3 regions of the Arthrobacter sp. 2RAF6 genome follow, and region 3 is predicted to be linked to each of the others. Evidence: riboswitches for the same ligand, from Rfam matches in the RefSeq annotation. Region 3 holds a riboswitch; each other region holds the start of a gene.

Region 1 (3,241 bases), on a different contig from region 3:
GAGGACCAGGAGTTCAGTATCGAAGAACCACGAGTTGTCCATGGTGTGGGGGAGGATCTGCTGTGCGACATCTGCCCGGATCGCCTTGAAACCGCACTGGGCATCGCTGAAGCGCGCACCCATGAACGAGTGCAGCATCAAGTTGTAGCTACGCGAAATGAACTCGCGCTTGGGGCCGCGGACAACCCGCGAGTTCCGGGTCAGCCGTGTGCCGATTGCGAGGTCCGAATGGCCGGAGATCAGTGGCGCCAAAAGGGGCGCCAGCGCGGCAAGGTCCGTGGAGAGATCCACGTCCATGTAAGCGAGAACCGGCGACGGCGATGCCAGCCACACCTTGCGCAGGGCGTTACCGCGTCCCTTTTCCTCAAGGTGGACAACCGCGAGCTCAGGCAGTTCCCTTGCCACGCGGTCCGCGATCTTCAAGGTGCTGTCCGTGCTCGCGTTGTCCGCCACGGTGATGCGGAAGCCATGTGGGAAGGATTCGCGCAAGTGGCCGTGAAGCCTGCGCAGGCACTCTTCGAGGTCGCGTTCCTCGTTGAAGACGGGGATGGTGACATCGAGGACCGGGATGGCGGTGTGGGTGTCCACGGGGGCGCGCCGCCCTGTGCTGCGTTGAATGGGGGTCTTGGCTTGGATGGTAAGGCCCGGCGGCACCACCGCGGGGTCCTTCAGGGTTCCGGAGGTGGATTCGATGAGCGTCATGTATCCAGAGTGCCGTCGCAGAATATGAAGGCTTTAGGCGGAACCTGTGACGTGGCTGTGGATGTATCACCGGCGTGGCGAATCACATGCCTGGCCAAAATACGTCGAGGTCCGCCCCTGAAGGGACGGACCTCGACGTATTTGTGCGTGGATCTTGGTTTAGTACCAGTTGTGGACCAAGTGGAAGGACCACGCTGCCGACGGCGATCCGTAGCGTTCCTTGATGTAGTTCAGGCCCCAGCGGATCTGCGTCTGGTAGTTGGTCTGCCAGTCAGCGCCTTCGGACGCCATCTTTTCGGCCGGCAGCGACTGCCCAATGCCGTAAGCGCCGCTGGAGGCGTTGGTGGCAGTGGTGCGCCAGTCCGATTCCTTGTTCCACAAGGTGATCAGTGCTGACATTTCGCCCTGGCCCCAACCGTAGGAGGGAAGGATGCTTGCGGCATAGGCCTGGGCGCCGGAGGGATCATCGACGGCGACGGGTGCGGCCGGGGCTGCTGGCGCAGGGGGTGCCACGGGGGCGGCCGGCGCGGCAGCCTGGGGCGCAACGGCGGCCGGAGCGGGGGCGGCTGCCTGGCTCGGCGTCGGCGCGGCGCTCGGCTTGGGGCTTGCGCTTGCGCTGGCCGATGGCGTGGCTGAGTGATCCGTCGTGCGGGATTCGGACGTGCGGCTCATGTCCTGGGCATTAATGGCCTGTCCGGCGGCCTGGGTGGCGGCACCTGCACCAAGGAACACAGCAACGACGCCGGCAACAACGGCCATGCGCTGGCCGGTGCCGAGGTTCGAGGCGGCTCGCCTCAATGTGGAACGTGACTTGTTTTTCCGGGCTGGTTCGCCGCGGTGGCGCGCAACAGAGCGCGACTGATTCCTGGAATCAGACATGGTGATTGCCTCTCGACGCCTGCGGAGTTAGCTGTCGGATTCGGATGAGGTCATCCGGCCGTGGCCACGGGAAATCGTGGCGGTACGGCTTCACCCCTAGGGCTGGCTCAACATGAGCGCTTGCCCGGAGACCTGGGTCCCCCGTCTCTGCCTGGACTGTTGGGCACCGGGGAGGGGCAGAGCTCGGCGCCTACCCGGCGGTGGCCGGAATGATCCAGCGCACCTATTCGACGGTACAGGAGGATTCAGCTCAAGTCACATTTAGGTAACGGAGATCACGACGCCGGTGCGTCGACTTGCGCGCGCCGCGCACCGGCGTCGCGCCCTCCTGGGTGGCCCTTCAGGCCGTGGCGGTCCTGAGCGCCGGAAGCCGCACCGCAAATTCCGTCCGGCCGGGCCGCGACGCCACTTCGACGGTTCCACCATGCGCCTGGACAATGGATTCCACAATCGACAAGCCGAGCCCGGACGTGCCTTCGGAACCCGATCGGGCGGCGTCGGCACGGGCAAAGCGGGAGAAGATCCTGCCCTGGAATTCAGGCGGGATGCCCGGCCCGTTGTCGGTCACTGTCACCACGGCGCTGCCGTCGGCGGAACGCACGACGCCCGTGACCACGGTGGTTCCCGCCTCCGTGTGCTTGCGGGCATTGGAGAGCAGATTCGCCAAAACCTGGTGGAGTTGAGTGGTGTCGCCGCGGACCGTGAGGGGCTCATCCGGGAGCTTGAGCTGCCAGATGTGCTCCGGGGCCATGACTTTCTCGTCGCTGACGGTCTCGATCACCAGCTGCGTGAGGTCCACATCGGTGAACTCCGGGGCCTTCCCTTCGTCCAGCCGGGCCAACAGAAGGAGGTCCTCCACGAGGGTGGTCATGCGTTCCGACTGGCTCTGCACCCGGCCCAGTGACTTGCGCCCGTCCTCGGTGAACGTCTCCGTCATGCGCAAGAGCTCGGTATAGCCGCGGATGGCGGTCAGCGGAGTGCGTAGTTCGTGGGACGCGTCGGCCACGAACTGACGCACCTTTGTTTCGCTTTGCTGGCGTGCCTCGAGGGCGCTGGAAACATTGTCCAGCATCAGGTTCAAAGCATGGCCGACGCTTCCCACTTCCGTGCTCGGATGGGCCGCCGACGCCGGAACGCGCACCGCGAGTGCCACCTCACCGGCGTCGAGCGGAAGTTTCGATACCTTCGTGGCGACGTCGGAGAGTTGCTCCAGGGGGCGCATGGTGCGGCGGATGAGCACGGTTCCGGCCAGCCCGATCAGGACCAGCCCGCCCAAGGATACGAGCACCATGGTCCAGACGAGCGAGGCCTCGGTGTCCTCCTTCGAGGCGAGTGGCAGCCCCGTGATGACAACATCGCCGTAAGGGGTTTCGGCGGCCACGAGCCGGTAGCCGCCATTGGACAGGGTGCGATCAACCGGGCGGCCATCGGAGGGGAGCGCCGACAGGATTTGAGCGTCGCTGGGCGACAACGGCGCACGGGTCGCATCGGAGGACAAGAATCCAGCATCGCTGCTCACCTGACCGGCAAGAATGCGCGCATTCAGCGTGCCGATGCTCTGACCCCGGGGATCCAGGGGGTCCGGACGGCCGCCAGGATTGCCTTGCGGCGGGCGGCCATGGGAGGCCTGCGCCAGCTGCTGGTCCAGCTGCTTCGTGAG
Region 2 (3,241 bases), on a different contig from region 3:
GACCGGAGCGGCCACACCCGTCGAGGTTTCGTTCTGTGGCCACGCGTACACGTCCACGCCTGCTTCGGCCTGGGAAACCGGCCGGGTGCCAGGCTCGGACTTGATGATGGACGAAGCTTCCAGGAACGGTGCCTTGTTGGTCGCCGAAGCGAACTTGGAACCGAACTCACCGAAGGAGAGGTGCTGGGCCTTCTTCTCGACCAGGCCGAAGCTGGCGACATCCCAGAACGCGGTGGAGCCTCCGACGCCGAGAATCACCTCGTAGCCCTCGGGTGCACGGAAGAACTGGCTAAGTCCCTCGCGGACCGAGCCCACCAGGTTCTTGACCGGTGCCTGGCGGTGGGAGGTGCCGAGGATCGTCGTCGAGGCGGCGGAAAGTGCCTCGATCTGCTCCGGGCGGACCTTGGAGGGCCCGGCACCGAAGCGGCCGTCCTTGGGCAGCAAATCGGCAGGGATGGTGATGCTGTTGTCGCTCACGGGATGCTCCAATGGTGAAGTAGCGGCCTAGATGGGTCGTGGCAGGCGGCAAGCTGCCCCTTCGACTCCCCAATTCTGCCTGACGCCGCAGGCGGGGGCAGAACCGAAGGTGTCATAGTCCGCCACGTGGAAAGCATTTGTTCGGCTGGCTCTGGACGGGGCACGAGAATTATTCGGAGTAATTCCAAATAAGCTAAGCTTGGAGCTGGCGCCCGGACCGGGACCGCCGGCGGTTCGGCCACCTGTTCGACCACTGAGGCGGCTGCGGTACGGTGGAAAATACGCAAGATACTGCGCTCGAGGAGCTGAGCTGGATGACGGATCTGATCGATACCACTGAGATGTATCTTCGGACCATTTTGGAGCTTGAAGAAGAGAACATCGTGGCTCTTCGCGCACGCATCGCCGAGCGCTTGCGGCACTCGGGCCCCACTGTTTCCCAGACGATCGGACGGATGGAGCGCGACGGCCTGGTGATTGTGTCCAATGACCGGCACCTTGAGCTGACTGAAACGGGCCGGAAACGCGCCACCGAGGTGATGCGCAAGCACCGGCTCGCCGAACGGCTCCTGGCAGATGTCATCGGACTGGACTGGGCCTACGTCCACGACGAAGCCTGCCGCTGGGAGCATGTCATGAGTGAGCGCGTGGAACGGCGGCTCTACGAGCTGCTGGACCACCCGACGGAATCGCCCTATGGCAACCCCATTCCCGGACTCGAAGCGCTGGGTGGAGTCGCGTCCCACGCCTTTACGGATGGCGTGGTCAACCTACTTGACGCGATGAACGAATACTCACCTGAAAACCGGGTCACTGTCAGCCGGCTGGCTGAACCGATCCAGGTGGAACCGGAACTTCTCGTGCAGCTGGACGAGGGCGGAATCCGGCCCGGCGCCAGGGTTTCCCTGGAACGTGTGGGGGAGTACATCTCCGTTCGCGTGCCCAATATCGACGGCGCGCTGGAACTGCCGCCTGAGGTTGCCTCGCACGTATTTGTCACGGTCGCCTAGCCGGCCCGGCGAGGCGACCGGCAAAGATAACGAAATTATTACCGCGGGGCCTTAATCCCCTATAGTTTGTTACTGGCGCCGATACCAAAGCGTTACCTGATCCGAAGCCGAGTTCTGCCAGCGGATCAGGTGGATTAGTCCATTCACTGGCAGAAGCGGAGGAACCACCATCGGCTGTCGAAAGACGGCCTTGGGGTGAAGTCCGCAGCGGAAGTGCAAAAAGTGCGGGGCCCTTCGGGTAGCTCTGCGCTTCGCGCCCTTCGCGCGGACCGGGTCCACGATCTCTCTGGCCCGAATCCGACAGCTAACTTCGCAGGCTTGCCAGAGAGGAAAACCTTGACCACGCAGAACACCAGGGGCCGCAGGCGCGCGTCCGGTCCTACTGCTGAGCTGCGGAGCACGAGCGCCGTCGAGCACGAGCGGCCCCGCGATCCCCATCGCGAACTTCGCCGCCGCAAGGGTCCTTTTCGGCAGATGGCCGAGTTCGCCGCGGCGAGCGGGGCGGGACAGAAGGCCGGAGTGGCCCTTGCCACGACGGGCCTCATCCTGACGGTCGCCATGCCGGGAACCGGCGCCATGACGGCCACGGCCGAATCAAACCAGGCCGCCTCGGCAGTAGGCACCCAGCCTGAGATTCCGGCCGCCGCAAGCGCCACGATCGACTTCAGCCGTGCTGCGGTTTCCACCACGGGGGATCCGGACAGCAAGCTCAAGCAGCTCTTGAGTGCGCAGTCCGTCGGCACCATCAAGACGTCGTCATCCAAGGGCACCCTGGGGGCGCCGTTGGACACCCTGACCACGGCCTCGCCTTTCGGCTACCGCGTGAATCCCATCACGGGCGGTTTGGGTGAGTTCCACCGAGGCCAGGACTTCGTGGCCCAGTGCGGCACCCCCGTCCATGCTGCCGCGGCCGGCAAGGTCACTTTCGCCGGCTGGCATCCGTATGGCGGCGGCAACCGCATTGTGGTGGACCATGGCAACGGCCTGGAAACCACGTACAACCATTTGTCTTCGTTCAACGTCCAGGTGGGCCAAACGGTCAGCCGTGGCGATGTCATCGCATTGAGCGGCACCACCGGCGCCTCCACGGGCTGCCACCTCCATTTTGAAGTCATGGTCAACGGCGACGTCGTTGACCCCCTGGGCTGGCTGTAGCCAATCCGATGGAAGCCTCTCGCATGCTTGTCACGCTCCGTGACCTGAATGTGACATTCAGCCAAAACTCATGTACCGTCTAAGACGCATCAACTTTTAGAGAGTTGATGCACTCGAGTGGATTGCCTAGCTCTGCCACTGCTCGAGGTTCCGTTCGCAAAACATCGTCTGGCAGAGGCGGGGGACCCACTTTTGGTCATCTTCACCGATGGCCTTGGGGTTAAGTCGCACAACTTCCGAGAGGGAGAAGTGTGGCCGGATGACTCCCATCCGAATCCGACAGCTTACCTCGCGGGCATAGGGAGAGGCCTCTTAACGTGTCTTCACGCTCTACTGTTGCGCGCCATCGTGCCGCGGTCACCAAGACCAACTCGCTTGCCGTTATCGCTAAGACTGTCGGCAGCAACGCCGGTGGCGTAGGCCGTCAGGCAGCAGTTATCGCAGCTGCTTCCGGTCTGGTGCTCACTAGCGGTATCGCAGCCAACGCTGCAGAAACCAACGTCCCCCGCGAGTCCACTTCGACCTCCGCCCTGGAAGTCCAGTCCATCGCCCAAGCAAGCATTTCGGCCGACTCCTCCGTCGCCATCAAGTACGAGCGC
Region 3 (3,241 bases):
TCTAATGACCTCGAACACCTCAGGAGGCTTCGCGATGGACAGCAATAAGCCAGTGGACACCATAGTTGTGGGCGCCGGGCAGGCAGGGCTCGCCACCGGATTCCACCTCCAGAAGCACCGGCAAGACTTCCTCATCCTGGACTCGCAGACCCGCGTCGGCGACGTGTGGCGGAACCGGTGGGATTCCTTGCGGCTCTTCACCCCGGCGCAGCACGATTCCCTTCCCGGCATGCCGTTTCCCGCCGCCCGAGGCAGCTTTCCCGGCAAAGACGCCATGGCCGAATACCTCGAGGAGTACGCCAGGAGCCGGGAACTCCCGGTACGTCATGGTGCCCACGTCGTCGGCATCGAGCGGGAGGACGGCCGGTTCCGAGTACAGTCGGGCTCCGGGTCGATCCTGGCCAAGAACGTTGTTGTTGCCACGGGCCCGAACGCACAGCCAAGGATTCCGGCGTTCGCACAGGAGCTGGATCCCGGCATCCACCAACTTCACGGAGCCGAATACACCAACCCGGACTCGGTTCCGCCCGGAGATGTCCTGGTGGTCGGCTCCGGCACCTCCGGCGTCGAAATCGCCTTGGAGCTCGCACCTACCCACCGCACTTACATTGCCGGAACCCCTCCGTTCCACATTCCGGGCCCCGTAACGCGATACGCCGGCGGGCTTTGGTGGCTCTTCATCCACAACGTGCTGAACAGATCCACCCCTATCGGCCGTAAAGTCGCAGTCGGGTTCACCCAGCACGGCGCGCCGCTGATCCGGACCTCTACGCGAGAGCTCGACGCCGCGGGAGTCGCCCGCCTGCCACGCCTGGCGGGCGCCCGCGAGGGCCAACCCCTGACTGATGAAGGCCACGCGATCCCGGTGTCCACGGTGATCTGGGCTACCGGTTACCGACCGGACTTCGGCTGGATCCGAGGACTTCCCGCGGATGAGGACGGCTGGCCGCTCACCTGTCGGGGTGCCGTGGAACAACTGCCGGGACTGTTCTTCGTGGGTATGCCGTTCCAATACGGGCTGACTTCGGGTCTCGTGGGCGGGGTCGGCCGCGACGCCGAACACGTCGCAGGACTCATCGCCGGGCGGACCCGGTAAAACCGGTCATCCCGCCCGTTATTCAAATGTGACTTTTGCATGCCGGCTGTTGTACCGTCGAGGTGCGACCCAATCCCCAACTGGGCCGCTTCCGGATTGACGCCGAGCTCTGCCGCAACCCGGAATCCGCCAGACCCGCGGCAGAGACGGGGGACCCAGAGTCTCCGGGCCTACTTCTCCACAGGCCCTTGGGGTGAAGCCGCCATGTGCGGCCGGACGGCCTCGTCCGAACCCGACAGCTAACCTCGAAGGCGTTGAGAGGCAATCACCATGTCCCCAATCATGGATCAGCCTCGCCGTGCCCAAGTGGCGCGCGAGCGCATCAAACCAACCGGACGTCGTCGGGCCAAAGACAGCGAACCGTTCATTGCTGCATCGGCTTCTGAACCTTTGATTTCGACAGCGGACCCCGCCACCACGGCAACCCCGACGACGGCGGTGCCCACCACGCGCGCGGCCGCCCGCGCAGCCGAACGGAAGAGAGCTTCCCAAGCCAGCGAAACCGCGGCCATTCCGATAGTGGGTGCCGCGACCGTGGCTGCCCCGACAGCAGAACCCGCGACAGCCGCCATTCCGGCAGTGGCTACTCCGACGGTGGCTGCCGAGACGGCTGAGCCGGCCAAAACCGAGGAGGCAGCCACAACAGCACCTCACGCGGCACCCCGGGCCAGCGTCGGTCCGGTGACCTTTTCTGGTTCGTCCTTCAGCCGTGAACCACACGCAGTCCTCAAGAAGGCCGCCAGCATCCGGACGATGAGCAACCGAATGGCAGTGGTTGCAGGAGCCCTAGGCATCTTGTTGACCGCCGGTTCCCTGGGCCAAGCCCTTGAGTTGCCCTTCTTCGGCCAGGAATCCCGCGCCCAGGACGCTGCCAGCGCGGACAGCCAAGACTCCACGCAATCCGGCGCCCCTTCCACGACGGCAAGTACTTCACCCAGCCCCGCAGCATCACCTTCGGCAGCTACCCCAAGCGCCAAGTCCGGCCAGACCTCCACGGACCCGGCGCAACATTCGCCGCAAGGACCCGCCGCCGTCGAACCGTCGAGCGTCTCGGCGCCATCGATCTCCGTCCAGGTTCCTGCCATCCCGTCAGCACTGCCCCCAAGCCTCACCCCTGCGCCTGTTCCTTCCAATCCGGTTCCGGCCCAGCCTGCACCGGCGCCCAGCCCGGATCCGACCGGGCCGACGAACCCCACCCCGACGCCGGATCCGACCGGCACGCCCTCGCCTGCGCCCACAGGTTCTTGGAAGCCGCGGAACCCGGCCAGCCCTACTCCCACGCCACAACCCACGCAGTCGGGCGTTGATCTTGGGTCGATTTTGGACGCAGCAACCAAGGCCCTGCAGTGAGGATGGGACAGCATCGAACATCTTCAGTCGAGTGGCATGGGCGATGCTGCCAAAGCAACCGGGCGCAGATCATTCAGCACCGCCCGGACCGTTGGCGCTGCAGCCTTCAGCTGAGGCAGCTCAACAAGTAAACCAGCGCGGCTTCCGGTACCAGCGGCTTCAAATCCGCGGGCGGCCCGCCCAGCGGCGCGCTTTGAGCGTTGCATGGAGTTCGAGCCGCGTCGCGCCATTCAGCGGATCTGCACCGATGAGCTGGCGGACCCTGGCGAGCCGGTTGTAGATGCTGCTGCGGTGCAGGTGGAGCTTCGTGGCCACGTCCTGCACGGAGCCGTCGCTGTCGTAAAGCAATTCGAGCACGGGCAGCAGCTCGCCGTTGCGGTCGGCATCCTCGATCTCTTGGAAATGCGCCGAGATCGAATCGTCCCAGCCACCGGGAGCCTGTAGCCGTTCGAACAACTGGTAGATCCCGGCCGAGCGGCTGTCCACGAGCTCGCCGAGTGGAGGATCGACGGCGGCAGCCTGGGCCGCGAGCTTCGACTGTCGGTAGGCCCGGCCCATCTGGCGGATGACTGAAAACGGCTCGCTGATGCCGAGTATGACGCGGTCCACCTTCCGGCCGGCGCGCTTGGCGAGTTCCAGCTGATAATGAACCAGGACTTGGGCATGCTCTGCCCGTCCGCCCGTTTCGCGGAACAACATGACCGAGTGCGTCTCGGTGCCAGCGCTGAAAAGCACGGAATCGACCCCGATAGTTGCCTGCAGCGCGGCGGAACGGTGCGTCAGGGTCGCCGCGAT

The links. Region 3 has a riboswitch for cyclic di-AMP ahead of AB4Z38_RS15860 (hypothetical protein). Riboswitches for the same ligand answer to the same signal wherever they lie in the genome.
Region 1: linked by a shared signal. The riboswitch ahead of AB4Z38_RS03325 (hypothetical protein) and the one ahead of AB4Z38_RS15860 (hypothetical protein) in region 3 are both predicted to bind cyclic di-AMP.
Region 2: linked by a shared signal. The riboswitch ahead of AB4Z38_RS12645 (M23 family metallopeptidase) and the one ahead of AB4Z38_RS15860 (hypothetical protein) in region 3 are both predicted to bind cyclic di-AMP.

Annotation. Positions count from the first base shown of each region.
Region 1 is NZ_JBFRGF010000003.1:134,021-137,261, forward strand. It holds gene AB4Z38_RS03320 (glycosyltransferase) at 1-702, opposite strand, end outside; gene AB4Z38_RS03325 (hypothetical protein) at 862-1,581, opposite strand; cyclic di-AMP (ydaO/yuaA leader) riboswitch at 1,584-1,757, opposite strand; gene AB4Z38_RS03330 (ATP-binding protein) at 1,922-3,241, opposite strand, start outside.
Region 2 is NZ_JBFRGF010000015.1:53,742-56,982, reverse strand. It holds gene serC (phosphoserine transaminase) at 1-477, opposite strand, end outside; gene AB4Z38_RS12650 (metal-dependent transcriptional regulator) at 792-1,487, shown strand; cyclic di-AMP (ydaO/yuaA leader) riboswitch at 1,614-1,821, shown strand; gene AB4Z38_RS12645 (M23 family metallopeptidase) at 1,824-2,642, shown strand; cyclic di-AMP (ydaO/yuaA leader) riboswitch at 2,788-2,954, shown strand; gene AB4Z38_RS12640 (NlpC/P60 family protein) at 2,960-3,241, shown strand, end outside.
Region 3 is NZ_JBFRGF010000022.1:40,668-43,908, reverse strand. It holds gene AB4Z38_RS15865 (flavin-containing monooxygenase) at 5-1,096, shown strand; cyclic di-AMP (ydaO/yuaA leader) riboswitch at 1,214-1,364, shown strand; gene AB4Z38_RS15860 (hypothetical protein) at 1,367-2,446, shown strand; gene AB4Z38_RS15855 (PucR family transcriptional regulator) at 2,606-3,241, opposite strand, start outside.